DNA from 3 places in the Pseudomonas beijingensis genome. Region 1 is predicted to be linked to each of the others. Evidence: predicted binding sites of a transcription regulator. Region 1 holds the regulator's gene; each other region holds the start of a gene.

Evidence for each region. Region 1 encodes FliA, which starts transcription of late flagellar genes. Its sites were predicted from a motif close to CTAAAGTTTNNNNNNNNNNNGCCGNTAA; they were not measured.
Region 2: a site for FliA is predicted at 2,823-2,850, ahead of flgM (flagellar biosynthesis anti-sigma factor FlgM). Genes of this name have one in related genera too.
Region 3: a site for FliA is predicted at 3,256-3,283, ahead of PSH84_RS27755 (methyl-accepting chemotaxis protein). Genes of this name have one in related genera too.

What each region holds. Positions count from the first base shown of each region.
Region 1 covers NZ_CP117425.1:2,772,193-2,779,663, reverse strand. Annotated here, with positions in the region: gene PSH84_RS12615 (chemotaxis protein CheA) at 1-390, opposite strand, end outside; gene PSH84_RS12610 (protein phosphatase CheZ) at 421-1,206, opposite strand; gene PSH84_RS12605 (chemotaxis response regulator CheY) at 1,225-1,596, opposite strand; gene fliA (RNA polymerase sigma factor FliA) at 1,763-2,506, opposite strand; gene fleN (flagellar synthesis regulator FleN) at 2,503-3,333, opposite strand; gene flhF (flagellar biosynthesis GTPase FlhF) at 3,449-4,798, opposite strand; gene flhA (flagellar biosynthesis protein FlhA) at 4,810-6,939, opposite strand.
Region 2 covers NZ_CP117425.1:724,647-732,117, reverse strand. Annotated here, with positions in the region: gene cheR (protein-glutamate O-methyltransferase CheR) at 58-885, opposite strand; gene PSH84_RS03390 (chemotaxis protein CheV) at 945-1,871, opposite strand; gene flgA (flagellar basal body P-ring formation chaperone FlgA) at 1,950-2,714, shown strand; gene flgM (flagellar biosynthesis anti-sigma factor FlgM) at 2,887-3,204, shown strand; gene PSH84_RS03375 (flagella synthesis protein FlgN) at 3,252-3,719, shown strand; gene PSH84_RS03370 (flagellar brake protein) at 3,812-4,558, shown strand; gene PSH84_RS03365 (MFS transporter) at 4,621-5,982, opposite strand; partial or broken gene PSH84_RS03360 (glutamine synthetase family protein) at 6,053-7,295, opposite strand.
Region 3 covers NZ_CP117425.1:6,213,032-6,220,502, reverse strand. Annotated here, with positions in the region: gene PSH84_RS27770 (putative bifunctional diguanylate cyclase/phosphodiesterase) at 1-626, shown strand, start outside; gene PSH84_RS27765 (NorM family multidrug efflux MATE transporter) at 733-2,127, opposite strand; gene PSH84_RS27760 (LysR substrate-binding domain-containing protein) at 2,286-3,206, shown strand; gene PSH84_RS27755 (methyl-accepting chemotaxis protein) at 3,393-5,369, shown strand; gene PSH84_RS27750 (aldose 1-epimerase family protein) at 5,698-6,912, shown strand; gene PSH84_RS27745 (YifB family Mg chelatase-like AAA ATPase) at 6,918-7,471, opposite strand, start outside.

The DNA.
Region 1 (7,471 bases):
TTGCGGCTCGGCCAGGCGCGATAGCGCGGCAAGCAGCTCGGGGGTGGCAGCCGTGATCGGCGAGCGCTCACGCACTTCACTGAACATGCTGTTGACCGCATCCAGCGCTTCGAGCACCACGTCCATCAGTTCCGAATCCACGCGGCGCTCACCCTTGCGCAGGATATCGAACACGTTTTCGGCAATGTGGCAGCACTCCACCAGCTCGTTGAGCTGGAGGAAGCCGGCGCCTCCTTTTACAGTGTGGAAACCGCGAAAAATTGCATTGAGCAGATCCGCATCATCAGGTCGGCTTTCCAGCTCGACCAGCTGTTCGGACAGTTGCTCTAGAATCTCGCCGGCCTCAACCAGGAAATCCTGAAGGATCTCTTCATCGGCGCCGAAGCTCATTAATGGCTGCTCCTAAAACAGGGCTAAAACTCAGAATCCAAGGCTGGACAGCAAATCGTCCACATCGTCCTGACCGGACATAACGTCTTCTCTTTTATCGGCATGAATTTGCGGACCTTCACCCTGAGAGAGATGTTTTTGTGGATCTTTTTCAGCAAGCATCGCTTCACGGTCGTGTTCGATGCCTGCAAAGCGGTCGACCTGGCTGGCCATCAACACCAGTTTGAGCAGGTTGCTTTCCACTTCGGTGACCAATTGGGTCACACGCTTGATCACCTGGCCGGTCAGGTCTTGATAGTCCTGGGCCAGCAGAATGTCGTTGAGGTTGCTTGCCACGGCGCGGTTCTCGGTGCTGCTGCGCGCCAGGAAACCGTCGACCCGACGGGCCAGCTCCCGAAACTCTTCAGCACCGACTTCGCGACGCATGAACCGGCCCCAGTCGGTGCTCAAGGCCTGGGCTTCTTCACTCAGGCCGTTGACCAGCGGCGTTGCACTTTCCACCAGGTCCATGGTGCGGTTCGCCGCGGCCTCGGTCAGCTTGACCACATACCCCAGGCGCTCGGTGGCGTCGGTGATCTGCGAGACTTCCTCGGCCTGCGGCATGTGCGGGTCGATCTGGAAATTGACAATCGCGCTGTGCAGTTCACGCGTGAGCTTGCCCACTTCCTGATACAGACCGCGGTCACGGGTCTGGTTGAGCTCATGGATCATTTGAACCGCATCGCCAAAGCGACCTTTTTCAAGGCTGTCGACCAGTTCGCGGGCATGTTTTTTCAGGGTCGATTCGAAATCGCCCATTGAAGATTCGTTGTCCATAGCTCCCCCGTGGCGCAGTTAACCGATGCGTTCGAAGATTTTTTCGATCTTCTCTTTCAACGCCTGGGCCGTGAAGGGTTTGACCACATAGCCGTTTACACCGGCCTGGGCCGCTTCGATGATCTGCTCGCGCTTGGCTTCGGCAGTGACCATCAGCACCGGAAGATGCTTGAGCTTTTCGTCGGCGCGCACATGGCGCAACAAGTCGATACCGGTCATGCCGGGCATGTTCCAGTCAGTCACCAGAAAGTCGATGCTCCCGCTGTTGAGGACCGGAATGGCTGTGACGCCATCATCCGCCTCGACCGTGTTGGTGAACCCAAGGTCACGCAACAGGTTTTTTATGATCCGCCGCATCGTTGAGAAGTCATCAACGATGAGGATTTTCATGTTCTTGTCCAATTCGACCTCCAAGCAGTCTTAAACGCGCCCAGCACCTGGACGCGCCATTTCAATCAATCCGGCACAACACTCGACAACGGTCCGGAGCACAACGGATGGAGACTGGCGCAGTACCTGCCAGGCCAGCCTCGTCGCAGTGTCCCCACACTGCCTGTCAACGCGCTCGCCACTCCCCCAAACGCCCCCGCAAACGGGCCGCGCACTGGCTGTGTAACTGGCTGACCCGCGATTCGCTGACCCCCAGGACCTCACCGATTTCCTTGAGGTTCAGCTCTTCGTCGTAGTACAGCGCCAAGACCAGTCGCTCACGCTCCGGCAAATTGGCAATCGCATCCGCCAGCGCGCTCTGGAAACGTTCATCTTCCAGGTCACGCGATGGCTCCATGTGAGCACTCGCGCCATCCTCGTGCAGCCCTTCGTGTTCGCCGTCCTGCAGCAGGTCGTCGAAACTGAACAGGCGGCTGCCCAAGGTATCGTTCAAAATCCCGTAATAATCATCGAGACTTAACTGGAGTTCGGCAGCAACTTCGTGATCTTTAGCGTCACGCCCGGTTTTCGCTTCAATTGCCCGAATCGCGTCACTGACCATGCGGGTATTGCGGTGCACCGAACGCGGCGCCCAATCGCCCTTGCGGACTTCATCGAGCATCGCCCCGCGAATGCGAATACCGGCATAGGTCTCGAAACTGGCGCCTTTGCTGGCGTCGTATTTGTTCGACACTTCAAGCAGGCCGATCATGCCGGCCTGGATCAAGTCCTCGACCTGGACACTGGCCGGCAACCGCGCCAGCAAGTGGTAGGCGATACGCTTGACCAGTGGCGCATAACGCTCGATCAATTCGTATTGGGCGTCCCGTGCCGATTTTTTGTAGAGATGGTTGTAACCGCTGGCTGTCATAGCACGGGCCCTGCTGTTTGTTGCACAAGACGTTCGACGAAAAACTCCAGATGCCCGCGAGGATTGGCCGGCAATGGCCAGGTATCGACCTTCTGGGCGATCGCCTTGAACGCCAGCGCGCATTTGGAACGTGGAAAGGCTTCATAGACGGCACGTTGCTTCTGGACGGCCTTGCGCACGCTTTCGTCGTAAGGCACCGCGCCGACGTATTGCAGGGCGACGTCCAGGAAGCGATCGGTGACCTTGGTCAACTTGGCGAACAGGTTGCGTCCTTCCTGCGGGCTCTGGGCCATGTTGGCCAGGACGCGGAAGCGGTTCATGCCATAGTCGCGGTTCAGCAGTTTGATCAGGGCGTAGGCGTCGGTGATGGACGTCGGTTCGTCGCAGACCACCAGCAGCACTTCCTGGGCGGCGCGCACGAAACTGACGACCGAGTCGCCAATGCCGGCCGCGGTATCGATCACCAGCACATCGAGGTTGTCGCCGATGTCGCTGAAAGCCTGGATCAGGCCCGCGTGTTGGGCTGGGGTCAGGTGAACCATGCTCTGGGTGCCGGAGGCAGCCGGCACGATACGAATCCCGCCTGGCCCCTGCAACAGCACGTCGCGCAGTTCGCAGCGGCCTTCGATCACGTCCGCCAGGGTGCGTTTGGGGGTAAGCCCCAGCAGCACGTCGACGTTCGCCAGGCCCAGGTCGGCGTCCAGCAGCATGACCCGTCGGCCAAGCTCTGCCAGAGCCAGGGACAAGTTCACTGACACGTTAGTCTTCCCGACGCCACCTTTGCCGCCGGTCACCGCGATCACCTGTACGGGATGCATGCTGCCCATGTTCGTTCTTTACCTTGTCTTCTTAGACGGAGGCCACATTACTGGCTGCGCGTTCGCATAAGGAACAATGCATGGCAGACCATCGATGTAGGTACAAAAAATATTCATGATTACCTCAGCCGACCTGCTTGCTCGGGCTGTGGTAGATGTCAGCGAACATGTCAGCCATGGCTTCTTCGCTGGGTTCTTCCTGCATTTGCACACTCACGGCACGACTGACCAGTTGATGACGGCGCGGCAGATGCAAATCATCCGGGATCCGCGGCCCATCGGTCAGGTAGGCCACCGGCAGTTCATGACCGATCGCCAGGCTCAACACCTCGCCCAGGCTTGCCGTTTCGTCCAGCTTAGTCAGGATGCAGCCGGCCAGTCCGCAGCGTTTGTAGCTGTGGTATGCGGCGGTTAGAACCTGTTTCTGGCTGGTGGTTGCCAACACGAGATAATTTTTTGACTTGATACCGCGTCCGGCCAGGCTTTCGAGCTGCATGCGCAGGGCTGGATCGCTGGCTTGCAGGCCCGCGGTATCGATCAGCACAACGCGTTTGCGCAGCAACGGCTCCAGCGCCTGGGCCAGGGATTGGCCCGGATCCACATGGGTCACCGACACATTGAGGATCCGGCCCAGGGTCTTGAGTTGTTCCTGGGCACCGATGCGGAAACTGTCCATGCTCACCAGGGCGATGCTCTGGGCGCCGTACTTGAGTACATAACGGGCGGCGAGCTTGGCCAGGGTGGTGGTCTTGCCCATGCCGGCAGGACCGACCATGGCAATCACTCCGCCCTCTTCCAGTGGCTCGACTTCCGGCGTGGAGATCATCCGCGCCAGGTGCGCCAGCAACATGCGCCAAGCCTGGCGCGGTTCTTCGATACCATTGATCAGCGCCAGCAGGTCCCGGGACAACGGGCCGGACAGGCCGATGCGTTGCAGGCGACGCCACAGGTTGGCCTGGGCCGGACGGCTGCCTTGCAGCTGGTTCCAGGCCAGGGAGCCGAGCTGGACTTCCATCAGCTCGCGCAGGCTGTTGAGTTCAAAGCGCATCGAGTCCAGGGCGCGCGGATCGACCCCGCGGGCAGGCGCGGCGGGAGCCGGTTCCGGACGACGCGGTTCGGCCTGGGCCTGCTCCATTAGCGGTTCGGCGGCGGTCAAGGGCAGGCCGGCGGTCAGCGGCTGACCGGCGAACAATTGACGATTGGTGCCCGCGGCACCCTCGCCTTCGCTGCTGCGCAGGCTCAGTTCGGCCTGGGCGCTGGCGATGCGCGATTGGGTCTTGCGCAGCTCATCTTCGAGCTCCATGTTCGGAACCCGCGGGGCCAGCGCAGACAGTTTGTAATCCAGGGCCGCCGTCAGCTCGACACCGCCGGCGATACGACGGTTGCCAATGATGGCTGCTTCAGCGCCCAGCTCGTCACGAACCAGTTTCATGGCCTGACGCATGTCGGCGGCGAAAAAACGCTTCACTTGCATAAACCACTACCTCAGCCGTTGGGCCCTACTGTCGCAACGATGGTCACTTGCTTGTTGTCCGGTATTTCCTGGTACGCCAGCACATGCAGCCCCGGGACCGCGAGGCGCCCGAATCGCGAGAGCATCGCGCGAATCGGACCGGCCACCAGCAGGATCACCGGTTGGCCTTGCATCTCTTGCCGCTGGGCTGCTTCGATCAGCGAACGCTGCAGCTTCTCGGCCATGCTTGGCTCCAGCAGGACACCCTCTTCCGAGCCTTGTCCTGCCTTCTGCAGACTATTGAGCAATATCTGTTCCAACCTTGGCTCCAAGGTGATCACAGGCAGCTCAGACTCAGTGCCTACAATGCTTTGGACGATTGCGCGGGACACGCCGACCCGAACCGCAGCCACCAAGGCGGCGGTATCTTGACTCTTGGCGGCGTTGTTGGCGATGGCCTCGGCGATACTGCGTATGTCGCGCACGGGCACTTGTTCGGCCAGCAGCGCCTGCAGCACCTTGAGCAACTGCGACAAGGAAACCACGCCTGGCACCAGCTCTTCGGCCAGCTTCGGCGAGCCTTTGGCCAGTACTTGCAGGAGTTGCTGGACTTCTTCGTGGCCAATCAGCTCACTGGAGTGCTTGTACAGGATCTGGTTCAAGTGGGTCGCCACCACGGTACTGGCGTCCACCACGGTATAACCGAGGGACTGGGCCTGGGCCCGCTGGCTGATTTCGATCCACACCGCTTCCAGGCCGAAAGCCGGATCCTTGGCGGTGATGCCGCTGAGGCTGCCGTAGACCTGGCCGGGGTTGATCGCCAATTCGCGGTCGGGATAGATCTCGGCTTCGGCCAGAATCACCCCCATCAAGGTCAGGCGATAGGCGCTCGGCGCTAGGTCAAGGTTGTCGCGGATATGCACGGTAGGCATCAGGAAGCCCAGGTCTTGGGAGAGCTTCTTGCGCACCCCCTTGATCCGCGCCAGCAACTGCCCACCCTGATTGCGGTCGACCAAGGGAATCAGGCGATAGCCGACTTCCAGGCCGATCATGTCGATCGGGGTCACGTCGTCCCAGCCCAGTTCCTTGGTTTCCATGGCGCGGGCCGGCGACGGCAGCAGTTCCTGCTGGCGCTTGACCTCTTGCAGGGCCTGGACCTTCTGCACGTTCTGCTTCTTCCAGAACCAGTAGGCACCACCGGCTGCCATGGCCGCCATGCTCAGGAAGGAAAAGTGCGGCATCCCCGGCACCAGCCCCATCACCGCCATCAGGCCGGCGGCAACGGCCAGGGCCTTGGGCGAGGCAAACATCTGCCGGCCAATCTGCTTGCCCATGTCTTCGGAGCCCGAAGCACGGGTCACCATGATCGCGGCGGCTGTGGATAACAACAGTGATGGCAATTGCGCCACCAAACCGTCACCAATGGTCAACAAGGCGTAGACCTTGCCGGCATCGCCGAAGGTCATGCCATGTTGGAAAATACCGACGGCCATGCCGCCGATCAGGTTGATGAACAGAATCAACAGGCCGGCGATGGCGTCACCGCGTACGAATTTGCTGGCACCGTCCATGGAACCGTAGAACTCGGCTTCCTGGGCCACTTCCAGGCGACGCAGCTTGGCCTGGCTCTGATCGATGAGGCCGGCGTTGAGGTCGGCGTCGATCGCCATCTGCTTGCCGGGCATCGCATCGAGGGTGAAACGCGCGCTCACCTCGGAAATCCGCCCGGCGCCCTTGGTCACCACGACGAAGTTGATGATCATCAAAATGGCGAAGACCACGATACCGACCACGTAGTTACCGCCAATCACCACCTCACCGAAGGCCTGGATCACCTTACCAGCGGCGGCGTGACCTTCCTGGCCATGGAGCATCACCACCCGGGTCGACGCCACGTTCAGCGCCAGGCGCATCAGCGTCGCCACCAGCAGAATGGTCGGGAACACCGCAAAATCCAGCGGCCGTAGGGCGTATACGCACACCAGCAGCACCACGATCGACAGGGCGATGTTGAACGTGAAGAACACGTCCAGCAGAAACGGCGGCACCGGCAACATCATCATGGCGAGCATGACCAGCAGCAAGATCGGCACGCCCAGATTGCCCCGGCTGAGGTCGGCTACATTGCTGCGCGCGGTGCTGAGTAACTGAGAACGATCCACCAATAATCCCCGTGCCTGTGAAGCAAACTTTTGACGCCCGGAGGGGGCGCAGGCGGGGTATTGCAAGAAGCCTTCCAACTTTTGTCGACGGCTGAAATAGAGGGGCTGAAGCGAATTTAACCCTGTGGGAGCGAGCTTGCTCGCGATAGCGATTTGTCAGTCAACATCTGTATCGACTGGATAATCGCAATCGCGAGCACGCTCGCTCCCACAGATAATGCTGCTCACTTAAGACAAACGACGAACCTGTGGCGAGGGAGCTTGCCCCCGCTGGGCCCCGTAGCGGCCCCGAAACCAGCCAAATGCGCAGCATCAGACACACCGCAGCCCCTGTGTTATGGCGGTCGCTGCGCAACCGAGCGGGAGCAAGCTCCCTCGCCACGGGGCCTGTCGCTTTCCAGGTAAACCTAACAGTTCTGCTAGTTTCCCCCTGCATCCGAACTTCGATAATCCCACGGAACCTCACCCGAACGAGGCCAATACCTGGGCCACGGCCAGGTACAGACCTTCGGGGATTTTCTGGTCGAGTAGT
Region 2 (7,471 bases), 2.0 Mb from region 1:
AGGCAAAAAAACGGGAGCCCCGTGGGGACTCCCGCTTTTTTTGACAACCCAAGCCAATCACTTCGCCTGGTAGATGATCCCCGGGCTGCACTGGACCATCTGGTAATGATCCGGCAAACCGTTCAACGCCTCGGAGGCGCCGAGGAACAGGTAGCCGCCCGGCTTGAGCGTGCCGTGGATGCGCAGCAGGATGTCCTTCTTCACTTCGGCGGAGAAGTAGATCAGCACGTTACGGCAAAACACGATGTCGAACTTGCCCAGGCTGGCGTAGCTGTCCAGCAGGTTGAACGAGCGGAACTCCACCCGGCTCTTGATCGGCGCCTTGACCACCCATTTGCCCGGCCCTTTGGGGTCGAAGTAGCGTTGCAGGCGGTCCGGCGACAAGCCACGGCCGATGGCCAGGCTGTCGTACTCGCCGGTCTTGCAGTTATTGAGCATGGTCCCGGACAGGTCGGTGGCGACGATCTGCACGCCGCCTTTCAACTGGCCGAGGTTGGAGCGTTCGAACTCATCGATGGACATCGACAGCGAATAGGGTTCCTGCCCCGACGAACAGGCCGCCGACCAGATCCGTAGGCGCTGGCCCGGGCTGGCCTTGATGGCGGCCGGCAGCACTTTGTTCTTCAGCACCTCGAACGGATAGGTGTCACGAAACCATAGGGTTTCGTTGGTAGTCATGGCATCCACCACCATCTCGCGCAAGCCACTGCGCGGCTGGGTCTGGATACGCTGCACCAGCTCGCCCAATGACTTGAGGCCCTGTTGCTCCATCAACTTATTGAGACGGCTCGACACCAGGTATTGCTTGTTTTCACCAAGCAAGATGCCACAGGCTTTTTCCAGGAAGACCCGGAACTGTTCGAAATCCAAATTACCCGTAGACAAGATACCGCCTCTTTCATCGTGTTGACTTGCCGGGCGCACAACGCGCCCGACCTTCTACTTTATTCTGCTGCTTTGATCCGTTCGACGACCCGGGACGCCAGGTCATCGGGGCGGAATTTTGCCAGGAAATCGTCGGCACCGACCTTCTTGACCATCGCCTGGTTGAAAACACCAGACAACGAAGTATGCAAGATGATGTGCAGCTTTTGCATGCGCGGATCGCTGCGGATTTCCGAGGTCAGGGTGTAGCCGTCCATTTCCGGCATCTCAATGTCGGAGATCATCATCAGGAATTCTTCCTCAGGCTTCTTGCCCTCGTCGACCAGCTTGCGCAGGTAATCCAGCGCCTGTCGCCCGTCGTTCAACGCCACCACCTCGACGCCGACCGTTTGCAGGCAACGGGTCACCTGCTTGCGGGCCACCGAAGAATCATCGACGGTCAACACTCGCAGCGAAATCGCCTTGTGCTGGGTCTCGGCATCCACCACCCCCACGGAAATCGCTTCCGGCGTGGGCGCCACTTCGGCGAGGATTTTCTCCACGTCGATGATTTCCACCAACTGGTTATCGACCCGGGTCACCGCCGTCAGGTAGTGATCGCGGCCGGTGCCCTTGGGCGGTGGATGGATCTCTTCCCAGTTCATGTTGACGATGCGCTCCACCGAGCGCACCAGGAACCCCTGGGTCTTGGTGTTGTACTCGGTGATGATCACAAACGGATTGCTCTGGTCCAGCAACCGACCGGAGCCGGTCGCCATCGCCAGGTCGAGAATCGGAATGGTCGCACCGCGGATATTGGCCACACCGCACACGACGGGGCTGGACTTGGGCATCAGGGTCAGCTTGGGGCATTGCAGCACCTCGCGAACCTTGAATACGTTGATCCCGTACATTTGTTGGCCGTCGAGACGGAACAACAACAGCTCCAGGCGATTCTGACCGACCAGCTGAGTGCGCTGGTTTACCGAATCCATTACTCCCGCCATGCCCTGACTCCTACCTAACGCTAATGTGTCCGACGCGCATTCATCACTAAACGGCACGGGGCTTGCTATTGAACCGGCATGAACGCACAAACGACATTTTCTCGACGCCTGACCACTCATTGCCGCCACTGGCTCGGTGCACTGCTGGCTGCCTGCCTGTTCACTTCGGGCAGTCCTGCCCTTGCGGCGGCTCCGGTTACCTTGCCTGATCTCCTTATCGGCGTCACTCAGGGCTTTCTTGAATTCACCGTAGAAGACTATCTGGCAAGCAGTCAAACCGAAGGTCGTTACGAAATCGAAGTCAACCAGCTCGACCCGCGCTTGCGCATGCCCATGTGTGACAAGGAATTGACTGCGTCGCTGGAGAGCCCGGCCCGGCCCCTGGGCCGCGTCACGGTGAAGGTTCGTTGTGACAGTGCCGCGCCCTGGACGGTGTTCGTGCCCGCTCAAGTGCGCCTGTTCCGGGAAATCGTCACCACCACCCGTCCACTCAAGCGGGCCGGGATCGTCGAGCCCCAGGACGTGATGTTGCGCGAACGGGACATCAGCCAGATCACCCAGGGTTTCCTGACCTCTGTCGATCAAGCCATCGGGCAGAAACTTGTCCGACCAATGGTCGCCGATCAGGTCGTGACGCTGGTGCACCTGGAACAGGCCGAGGTGGTCCGCAAGGGTGACCAGGTGGTCATCACCGCCCGTAGCGGCTCTCTTGCCGTGCGGATGCCCGGCGAGGCCCTGTCCAACGGCGGCATGCGTGAGCAGATACGGGTAAAAAACCTTAATTCCCAGCGCGTCATCAAGGCGCAAGTGATGGCTCCAGGCCAAGTGGAAGTGGCGATGTAATGACCCGATAGAGGAGGTAGAAAGCTGGCGCTTGATCCCGGTGTTCCCTAGACTGTGCCTTACGCAAAGGCAAGCGCAGACGTGCGCACGTTCATTGAACAAATGAGCCTAAAGTTTTTTTGGGGATGGCCGAAAACATGGCAAGCGTCCAAATACCCAGAGGTTTTTTACCATGGTCATCGATTTCAATCGTTTAAACAGCTCTTCACCGCTGACAGGCACTACGCGTACCAGCGCCACCAAGGAAACCGTCGAAACCGACAAATCCGCGCCGCTGTCCACGCCTGCCGAAAAGGTCAGCAACGGGGAGTCGGTACACCTCAGCAATGAGGCTCAGCAGTTGCAGAAGGTCACTGACAAGCTGCGCGATCAACCTGTCGTCGACAACGCCCGCGTGGCCGAGTTGAAAGCAGCCATCGCCGATGGCAGCTACAAAGTCGACAGCAACCGCGTAGCCAGCAAACTGCTCAACTTCGAAGCCCAGCGCTAGGCCGCCGCCTGCGCGAGGCTTTTGGACGCTAAGACCCAAGGCCAGCCATGCACGACACTCATTTATTGCAACTGATCATCGACGACTTCGTTCCAGCGCAACAATTGCTGGAGCTATTGCAGGCCGAATCCGTGGCCCTGCACGGTCGTGACATGCCTTTGCTGGAAAATATCCTGGCGCAAAAACAGGCACTGATCATCTTGCTCGACCAGCATGGCCGCAAGCGCAGCGAGATCCTCGCCAGCCTCAACCTGCCCGCCAGTCATGACGGCCTTGAGCAGTTGGCTGCCCAGTCGACCCTCGGCGACCAGTTGCGGTCCCAGAGCAACGTACTCAACGACCTGCTCGCCCAATGCCAGGCGACCAACGCCCGCAACGGCCAGTCGATCCTGATGCAGCAGGCCGCCACCGCCAACCAGTTGCGTATTCTCAACGGTGGCGAGATCCCGACGCTGTATGACGCTAGCGGTTCGACGGCCCGAATGGTCAAGCACCGCCCGCTCAGCCAGGCATGAAACGAACAATGCCTTCGCTCTATCAACGCGCGATACATGCTGGCAAAATGCTGGCTATTCGTAGTCGTATTTTGCCTGGAGATTGACCCACCGTGTTCAATGCCTCAAACGCGGATGATGCTCCGCAGCCCCCCAAGGTCCTCACCACGCCCCTGGAAATCTCCGGCAACCTGCGGATGCTGCAAGATAGCCACGACCCGCTGATCATCACCTTCCATGAACGTACCCAGCGCTTCCAGAGCTATCTGGTCAACGTCGATCGCGAGACCAATTCCATCGCCCTGGATGAAATGATTCCCCGGGACGGCGAGCGTTTCCTGCTGGCCGGCGAGCCGTTTCGCGTCGAGGGGTTCCATGACGGCGTGCGCATCGCCTGGGATGGCAAGGGTCCGCTGACCATTGATGAGTCCAGCGACGGTCGTTGCTATCGCGGCGCCCTGCCCGACGAAGTGGTCTACCACCAACGTCGCAACGCCTTCCGTGCCGCCCTGAAACTGGCGCAACTAGTGAGCGTTGAACTGGGCGGCGACAAGCTCAAGTCCCCCGTGGACGGCAAGCTGCTGGACATTTCCGCCACCGGTTGCAAGCTGCGTTTCGACGGCGATATCACCGAACGTTTGCAATTGGGCCAGGTGTACGAGCGCTTCATCGCGGCCCTGCCGTTTGGCAACATGATCGCCCCGGTGGAGCTGCGTTACCTGCATTTCGAAGAAAGGATCAACACCACGTTCGCCGGCGTACGCTTCCACAACATCAGTGGCCTGGTGCAACGGCAGGTCGAGCGGTTCGTCTACCAGCTCCAGCGCGAAGCGCGGCGCTTCGATAAAGACGACCTCTGATCGTCGAGCCATAAAAAAACGGGCAGTCCCTTGCGGTGACTGCCCGTTTTTTTATGTCTGTTTCAAGGCCTGGCCTGGGTAAAGCTGGGGGGCTCAGGGTCCTGCACTTCAGCTTCCGCCGCGGTCTCAGTGGCGGGCTCGGGCTCCACCTCCGGATTGATCGGCGTCTGCATCTGCTCCTGGACCACTTGCTCGTCCACCCGCGGATCGAGGCACGCCACCAAAGGCGAACTCGACATACTGTCCGGCATTGCCACGTGATGCAGCGGCGCGTCATCGACCTGATGCAGGTTGGTCACTGCTTTCGGCCGGATCCGCCACACCAGTACCAAGGCGAAGAAGGCGAAAAAGCCGTAGAGCATCTGACTGCCGAACATCTTCATCAGCACGCCGGCCACCAGCGGCCCGATACTGGCGCCAACGCCATAGGTCACCAACAGCATCGCAGTCAGGGACACCCTTCGATCAGCTTCGACGTGGTCGTTGGAAAAGGCTACCGCCAGCGGATACAGGCAGAACTGCACCAGCGAACAGAAGAACCCGGCGACGAACAGCACCTCCAACGGCACCGTCGGAAGAATCGCCAACGGCAGTGCACAGATCGTCAGGACCAGCGCAAAGCAGCGAATCAGCAGCGCCCGGTCGTAACGGTCAGACAGCCAGCCCAGAGGCCACTGAACCAGCAACCCGGCAAAGATGCAGCTCCCCATGAACAGACCGACCTGCTCGGTCGACAGGCCCTGCTGAGAGGCATATAGGGGCGCCAGGCCATAGAACGAGCCGACGATCAGCCCGGAGCCCAGCACCGTACTCAATGACTGCGGCACCCGCTTGATGAAGAAGCGCGGCTCCATGGGCGCCGGATGCAGCGCCGCCGGGTGAATTCGCCGGGTCAGTGTCACCGGCACCAGGCACAAGGCAAAGCACAGCGCCACCAGCATCAGCAGCTCAAGCCCCAGGGACGGGTGCATGACCAGGATCAACTGGCCCAGCACCAGGCCCAAGTAGGAGGCGATCATGTAGCCACTGAACACCACGCCACGTTGCTTGGCATCGGCCTGTTCGTTGAGCCAGCTCTCGATGACCATGTACTGGCACATCATGCCCAGGCCGACGATCATCCGCAGCACGATCCAGGCCGGCAGCCAGTCCACCAGGCCATGGCCCAGCACCGCCGCCCCGACGATCCCGGCGCAGGCCGAATAGGCGCGGATGTGCCCGACGCGGGCGATCAGCCGATGGCCGATCTTGCCACCCAGCACCAGGCCGAAATAGTTGGCGGCCATCAGCGCACCGACCCAGAGGCTGTCCACATGGTCGGCGGCCAGGCGCAAGGCCAGGTAAGTACTCAAGAGGCCCGAGCCGATCAACATCATCAGCGAGGCGAAATAAAGCGCTCGAAAAGGTTTCCAGATTTGGCGCATCGGCGTTCCGAGCGGCTCCTTGCGGTGAGTAAGGGCTATCTGTTGAAGATAGCCCGAATGCGGCGGTTCTTTATGCCTGGGCCGCCAGGACACGTCGCTCCCAGGGGGTGATTTCATCGAAGAAGCTGGTCAGCTCCAGGGTCTTGGAAGCGATGTAGCCTTCGATGAACTCCGTGCCGAACAGTTCCTTCGCCAGATGACTACGCTTCAGACGCTCCAGGGCGGCATGCAAGGTACATGGCAGCGACAGATTATCCGGCACTTCGAATTCGCCCTGGATCGCCGCGCTCGGCTCCAGGTGATGTTCGATCCCATACAGCCCGGCGGCCAGGCTGGCGGCGATCGCCAGGTAGGGGTTGGCATCGGCCCCGGGCAAGCGATTCTCGACCCGCCGGGCCACCGGCGAGCTGGCAGGGATCCGCAGGCCGGCCGAACGATTGTCATGGGACCAGCAGGCATTGTTCGGTGAGGCGAACGGGTGGCACAGGCGCTGGTAAGAATTCACGTTCGGCGCGAACAACGCGGTGAAGTCCGCCAGGCACGCCTGTTGCCCCCCGATAAAATGCCGGAACGCGGCCGTCGGTTCACCCGCTTCGTCGCTGAAGACGTTGCGGCCGCTGCTCGCCTCGACGACGCTCTGGTGGATATGCATCGAACTGCCCGGCGTGTGGGCCAGGGGCTTGGCCATGCAGACCACGGTCAGGCCGTGCTTGAGGGCCACTTCCTTGAGCAGGTGCTTGAACAGGAACGTCTGGTCGGCCAGCAGTAAAGGATCGCCGTGGAGCAGATTGATCTCGAACTGGCTCACGCCCATTTCATGCATGAAGGTGTCGCGAGGCAAGCCCAGCGCTGCCATGCAGGCATAGACTTCAACTGAAGAACGGGCGCAGGCCATTGTTGGAACTGATGCTGAATGCCGAGTGGCCGTCTTCGCGACGTCCATCCAGGCCCATTGGCGGCTGGAACGGCTGGGTCGGGTCGGGGTTGGGGGCGAACACGAAGAATTCCAGCTCGGTCGCCACCACCGGCGCCAGGCCAAGGGCGGCATAACGTGCGACAACGGCCTTGAGCTGGCCGCGCGTCGAGAGCCGGGAGCTTTCTCCGGTCAGTTCGTCGGCGTCGCAGATTGCCAGGGCACGGGGCTGCTGGCTCCAGGGCAGGCGGTGGATCTGTTTCGGGTCGGCCACCAGCGCCAGGTCGCCGTCGTCGCTGCCGTAGAAACGCGACGGCGGATAACCGCCCATGATGCATTGCAGCAGCACGCCTCGCGCCAGCTGCAACCGCCGGCCTTCGAGGAAACCCTCGGCAGTCATCACCTTGCCCCGCGGCACGCCATTCAAATCCGGCGTGACACATTCAATCTCATCAATGCCCGTCAGTCGCTGCGCGAGTGAACGCTGGCCATCGGTCGTCATGACGCAATCCTTGTTATGTGCGAGCCGCGAACGGCAACCCGTACAAAATAGGCTCCGGCTGTTCGGAATATCAA
Region 3 (7,471 bases), 3.0 Mb from region 1:
TGGCTGAACAGAGCGGCCTGATCGTGCCGCTGGGCTACTGGGTGATTTCCCGGGCGCTGCGGGACATGCAGGCTCTGCGCGAACGGGGGCTGGCGCCGTTGCACATGGCGGTCAACCTGTCGTTCCGGCAGTTCCAGGACAGCCAGTTGTTGCCGACCTTGAGCCGGCTGATTGCCGAGCGAGGTGTCGAGGCGCAATGGCTGGAGTTCGAACTCACCGAAACTGCCGTCATGCGCCGCAGCGAATTGGTCAAGCAGACCATGGATGCCCTGGGCCGCCTGGGGGTGCGCTTCTCCCTGGACGACTTCGGCACCGGGTTCTCCTCATTCGTGCACCTCAATAGCCTGCCGATCGCCTTGCTCAAGATCGACAAGAGCTTCGTTGGCGGCATGGAGCAGCGCGAAGAGAACCGCAAACTGGTGCACGCCATGATCAACCTGGCCCACAACCTCAACCTGGAGGTGGTGGCCGAAGGTGTGGAAACCCAGGAACAACTGGACCTGCTACGCGGTTTTGGTTGCGACCAGGTGCAGGGTTTCCTGATCAGCAAGCCGTTGCCGCTGCCAGAGTTGGTTGAGTACCTGACATTTGACGGCAATCAGCAGCCCATACTGGAAATGAGCTGACCCAAAACCCTGTGGGAGCGAGCTTGCTCGCGATAGCGGTGTGTCAGTCAAAGTCGATGTGACAGGCCTATCGCCATCGCGAGCAAGCTCGCTCCCACAAGGGAAATCATTCAGTCTGAACGACCTCGAAGCCCTGCTGCCCGGGTTCACGCCTGATCATCCGCTTCATCTTCCATTCAAACGCCAGGGTCAGGCTCACGGCCGCGCAGGCCAGCCCCAGAGCCAGGCCCCACCAGACACCTGTCGGTCCCCAGTTCAGGTGGAACGCCATCCACCAGGCCGACGGTGCGCCGATCAGCCAATAGCAACCCAGGCCCACCAGGAAGGTGGTCTTGGCGTCCTTGAGCCCGCGAATGCAGCCCATGGCGATGGTTTGCGTGCCGTCGAACAGCTCGAACCACGCCGCCACCGCCAACAGGCTCACGGCCAGGTTGATCACATCGCGGAACGCCGGGTCGTCGTGGTCCAGGAACAAACCGATCAATTGATGGGGCAACAGCCAGAACACCATGGCAAACGCTAGCATCGCGGCCGCGCCAAAACCAATGCCGACTCGACCGGCCAGACGCGCCATCAACAGCTGCCCGGCGCCGTAGTGCTGGCCGATGCGCATGGTGATGGCATAGGACATCCCGGCCGGCACCATGAACGCCACCGAGACGATTTGCAGGGCGATCTGGTGGGCCGCCAACGGCGTGCTGCCCATGGTGCCCATGCACAGCGCGGCGAACGCGAACAGCCCGACTTCCACTGCGTACGTGCCGCCAATCGGCAGACCCAGGCGCCACAGTTCCTTGAGGTATTGGCGATTGGGCCGCGACAGGCCATCAAGCAGCGGATAGGCACGGTAGGCCGGGTGCCGATGGATGTGCCAGGCCAGCGCCAGGGCCATGCAATTGGCGACGATGGCCGTGACCAGGCCGATGCCCATCAAGCCGAGTTTCGGCAGGCCGAACATGCCGGTAATGAGCGCGTAGTTGAGCAGGAAGTTGGCCACCGTGCCGCCCAGGCTGATCACCATGACCGGCGTGGCCCGGCCGATGGCGCTGGTGAAGCCGCGCAGGGCCATGAAGCTCAGGTAGCCGGGCAGGGCGAACGGCAGCGCAAGCAGGAACTGTCCGGCGGACAGCACGTTGGTTTCGGTCTGGCCGAACATCAGCAGCACGGGCTTGAGGTTCCACAGCAGCAACCCGGCCATCAACGCCATCAACCAGGCCAGCCAAAGCCCGGCCTGGGTCAGCCGGGTGGCGCCTTCGACATCGCCCGCGCCCTGGCGGATCGCGACCAGGGTGCCCACCGCGGCGATCACGCCGATGCAGAAGATCGACACGAACGAATAGGTGGCCGCCCCGAGCCCGCCACCGGCGAGGGCTTCAGGGCTCAGGCGCGCCATCATCACAGTGTCGGTCAGCACCATCAGCATGTGCGCCAACTGCGAGGCGATCAACGGCCCCGCCAGCCGCAGGATGGCCCAGAGTTCGGTACGCACCGGATGCTGCATGATCATCACGCTCCATGTTTAAACAAGGCAGTAAAGCGACGATTCTCGGCGCTCTCGGCGGATTGCACAAAAGGATAAAAAAGATCGCTGGCATGATTAAAACTCATGCTGGACGGGTTTCTGGTAGGGTTTGCAGACCACGCCATGGAGCTTTTGCGATGCCCCGTCGTCTTCCTCCTCTCTATGCGTTGCGGGCATTCGAAGCCGCGGCGCGCTACAGCTCGTTCACCCGGGCCGCCGAAGAACTGTCGATCACCCAGAGCGCCGTCAGCCGGCACATTCGCACGCTGGAGGATCACTTTGCCTGCCGGCTGTTCCAGCGCAGCGGCCGCAACCTGCAATTGACCGAGGCGGCGCGATTGTTGTTGCCGGGCGTGCGGGAGGGCTTCATGGCGCTGGAGCGGGCCTGCCACACCTTGCATGGCGAAGACGGCATCCTGCGCATGAAAGCGCCTTCCACGTTGACCATGCGCTGGTTGTTGGCGCGCCTGAGTCGCTTCCGGCATTTGCAGCCCGGCAACGAGGTGCAACTGACCAGTGCCTGGATGGACATCGATTCGGTGGACTTCAACGTCGAGCCCTTCGATTGCGCCGTATTGCTGGGCAACGGGCATTTTCCGGCGGACTGGGAGGCCAGTTTGCTGTTCCCCGAGGAATTGATCCCGGTGGGTGCGCCGAACCTGTTGAACGATCAGCCTTGGGATGTGGCGCGGTTGGCCAGTGCTGAACTGCTGCATCCGACGCCGGATCGCCGGGACTGGCGCAACTGGCTGCAACGCATGGGCCTGTCCGACAAGGTCTCGCTCAAGGGGGGGCAGGTGTTCGATACCCTGGAGCTGGGCATGATCGCTGCGGCGCGTGGCTATGGGGTTTCCATGGGCGACTTGTTGATGGTGGCCGAGGACGTTGCCCAGGGACGCTTGAGCCTGCCCTGGCCGACGGCTGTCGCCAGCGGTGAGCACTATTACCTGGTCTGGCCGAAAACCCGGCCGGGAGGTGAACGTTTGCGCCGGCTCAGCGACTTCCTCCAAGGCGAGGTCAAGGCCATGCAACTGCCCGATGTACAGCGCCTGGGCTGAAACGTTGAAGTTGGCGTGCTAGCCACTTGGCATTAATCCGTCCAAACCGCTCAAGTATTTGGCGTTGCCGCCGAATCCGTGAAGATGGAACCCTCGTTCAGAAAGGGTCTACTCACACCTCACCCGAATAAAATGCCGAGCGTGCGACGTGATCAGGATGATCCGGTCTCTCGGCCAGGAGCCGTCATGTCTCAACCCCGCGCCCGAATCGCCTCACAGCTAGGCCTTGCCCTCGCCGTGATACTGGCGATCGTGATCTCCGGCAGTACCGTCTTCGCCTTGCGTTCGCTGGACACTGCCAACCTTGCCACCCGTGAAGAGCACTTGGCCAGCGAAGCGCGCCTGATGGCCGATCAGCTCAATACCTTCCACAGCACCCTGCGCGAGAGCACTCAGCGCTTGGCCGGTCTGTTCGAAAAGCGCTTCAGCGCGGGCCTGAGCGTGCATCCGGACCAGCCGGTGACGGTGGCGGGCGTACAAACTCCAGGCTTGAACCTGGGCAGCGAAGTGTTGAACAACAACTTCAAGGAAGTGGACGAGTTCAAGGCGATGACCGCCGGGGTGGCCACAGTCTTCGTGCGCAGCGGCGACGATTTCATCCGCGTCAGTACCTCGGTCAGTAAACAGGACGGTACACGGGCCATCGGCACCGTGCTCGACCGCGCCGGCCCGGCCTACGGCCCGGTGATCAGTGGGCAGAGCTACATTGGTCGGGCCCTGCTTTTCGGGCGCTTCTACATGTCGCAGTACACGCCTGTACGCGACAGCAGCGGCAAGATCATTGCCGTGTTGTACGTAGGCTTCGATTACACCGACGCGCAGAACGCGCAGTTCGAAAACCTCAAGCGCTTCCGCATCGGCCAGACCGGTTCCCTGGCGCTGCTGGACGAACAAAACAAATGGCTGGTGCCGCCCGCCGGCGTGCAGGCGCTGGACAACGCTACCGCGGCCATCACCGGCTTGATCAAAAAGCCGGGCAAGGGCGCGTTCTGGGCCGATACCGCCGAAGATTTCTACAGCGTTGCCGTACCGTTCGAGGGGGGGCCGTGGGCGGTGGTGGCGAGCATGCCGAAAACCGAGATCCGCGCCGTGACCTGGAGCGTCGGTATGCAACTGGCCATCGGCAGCCTGCTGGCGATGCTGTTGGCGGTCGGTTCGGCGATGTGGTTGTTGCGCAGCAAACTGGCACCGCTGGGGGATCTGGTGCGCCAGGCCGAGGCGTTGGGCGCCGGCGACCTGAGCGTGCGCCTGAATGTGTCGAGCCATGACGAAATCGGTCAGTTGGCCCGTGCCTTCAACCAGATGAGCCAGGCCCTGTCGACCATGGTCGAGCACATCCGCAAGGCCTCCCAGGAGGTCAACAGCCGCGCCCAGGCCCTGTCCGGGTTGTCCAGCGGAGCGTACGAAGGCATGGAACAGCAGTCCGGCGAGATCACCAGCATGGCTGGCGCCGTGGAGGAGTTCAGTGCGACCTCCTTGAACATTGCCGACAACATGGGCAACACCGAGCGCCTGGCCCAGGAAAACGCCCAGCAAACCCGCATTGGTCGGACCTCGATGGATGAAGCGTCGTCCTCCCTGGAGCAAATCGCCGGCGCGCTGAACAGCACGGCCACGGTCATCAATACCCTGGGCCAGCGGTCCCAGGAAATCGGCGGCATCGTGGGGGTCATTACCTCGATTGCCGAGCAGACCAACCTGTTGGCCTTGAACGCGGCCATTGAAGCTGCCCGCGCCGGCGAGCAGGGCCGTGGTTTCGCCGTGGTGGCCGATGAAGTCCGCAGCCTGGCGTCCCGCACCCGCCAGGCCACGGACGAAATCTCCAGCATGATCAACAGCATCCAGCAGGAAACCGGCAATGCCATCAGCACGATGGAGCAGGGCAATTTGTTGATGCAGGAAGGTCTGTCGCGCAACGCCAATGTGGCCTCGGCCCTGGCGCGCATCGACGAGCAGAGCCGCTCGGCTGGCCAGCAATTCGCGGCGATCACCACCGCCACCCAGGAACAAAGCAGCACCGCAACCCTGCTCAGCAGCAACCTGCAGAGCATTGCCATGGCCAACAGTGAACAGCGCCAAGTGGTCTCGAACCTGGCCCTCACTGCCAAGGAGCTGGAAAAACTGGCCCAGGACCTGCGCCAAGAGGTTGATCGGTTCCGCTGAGGCTTCCTGTCACAAGCCCGCTCCCAGAGATTCCCTGTGGGAGCGAGCTTGCTCGCGAAGGCGGCTTTCCAGCCACACCCCTGCCAGCTGACTCACCGCCATCACGAGCATTCACCACCGTCCTCTCAGCTCAACGCTGAACCTCAAGCCAATCCCTCGCCACGGGTTCTGGGTTGTCCGAGCTGACGTCATCGCGAGCAAGCTCGCTCCCACAAAAAGCTGTCGATCGTGTAGTCGTGCTTTTTTAAGGTTATTGCTGTTTTTAAGCTTGCTGAAACGTTTCTTCAAGACTATAAAAACCGCACAACTCCAATAAAAGGTCGCGTCCATGACTCCGCTCAAACTCCTCGTTACCCTTGGCGCCCTGGGCGCTGCTTCCCAGGCGATGGCTTGGGATTACGTCCTGCTGGATACCGATAAAGCCGCCCAACCCTGGCAAATCACCAGCCAGCAACTCGGCGTGAAGACCGACAAGCCCTTTTCCGTGACGATGCGCACCCTGCACGGCGGCCGGCAGGAAGGCGTCAGCGTGGTCGACATCGACAACGGCACCCTGAAGCTTTCAGTCGTCCCGACCCGTGGCATGAACGTGCTGCAGGCGTCGGTCGGTGATGTGCGCATGGGTTGGGATTCGCCCGTCAAGGAAGTGGTCAACCCGGCGTTCATCGAGCTCAACGGCCGAGGCGGGTTGGGCTGGCTCGAAGGCTTCAACGAGCTGGTTACCCGCTGCGGCTACGAATGGGTCGGCCATCCCGGCATGGACAACGGCGAGCTGCTGACCCTGCATGGTCGCGCCGCCAATATCCCCGCCAACAAAGTCACCTTGCACATCGATGAAAAACCACCCTACGCCATCACCCTGCAAGGCGAGTTGAAGGAGCAGGCGTTCAAGAAGGTCGATTTCTCGGTGCAAACCGAACTGGTCACCGAGCCCGGCAGCGTGACGTTCGCGCTCAACGACACGCTGACCAACAACGGCGATTACCCGAAGGAATACCAAGCGCTCTACCACAGCAATTTCAGCACGCCTTTCCTGGAGCAAGGCGCTCGTTTCGCGGCCCCGGTCAAGCAGGTCTCGCCGTTCAACGACAAGGCCAAGGGCGACTTGCCCGATTGGCAAACCTACCGGGCCCCGACCAAGGATTACGACGAAACCGTTTATAACGTCGTGCCCTACGCCGACGCCAAGGGCGACACTCTCACCGTGCTGCACAACAAGGCCGGCAGCCTCGGGGTATCGGTAGGCTTCAACACCAGCACGCTGCCCGTATTCTCCCTGTGGAAAAACACCGATACCCAAGGCCAGGGCTACGTGACCGGGTTGGAGCCAGGCACCAGTTTTTCCTATAACCGCCGCTATCAGCGCCCCCTGGGCCTGGTGCCCACGATCGGGCCGAAGGAGCACAAGCAATTCCAGATCCATTACAGCCTGTTGGCGGACAAGGGCGCTGTGGATAAGGCGCTCAAGCGCATCGATGCGATCCAGAACGGTCAAAAAACCGAGGTACGGCAAACACCATTGGTAGACCTGAGCAAACCGTAAAGCGGTCAAGCCGTAGCCGGCCGATACTGCAACGCTTCGGCCAGGTGCTCGCGGCGAATGCTCCCCGCTTGCTCCAGGTCCGCCAGTGTCCGGGCGACCTTGAGCAAGCGGTGAGCGGCACGTAGCGACAGGGTCAGCCGCTCGCAGGCGGTTTCCAGCCAGGTTTCATCGGTTGTGGATAACTTGCAGTGTCGGCGCAAGCCGGGCAGGTCGAGGAAGGCGTTAGCGCAGCCCTGGCGCTTGTGCTGGCGTTCCCGGGCTTCGGCTACGCGTTCCGCGACCGTGGCCGTATCGTCTCCGGGGTCGCGCTTGGGGTTCAACGCCGTGGCCTCCCGGGCGACGGTCAGGTGCAGGTCGATGCGGTCCAGCAGCGGGCCGGAGAGTTTGTTGCGGTAGCGCTGCACCATGTCCGGTGTACAGGCGCAGCGGCCGCTGGGCTCGCCAAGATAGCCACAGGGGCAGGGATTCATCGCCGCCACCAACTGGAAACGGGCAGGGAAGCGGACTCGATCCCGGGCGCGGGATACCACGATGTGCCCGGACTCCAGCGGTTCTCTCA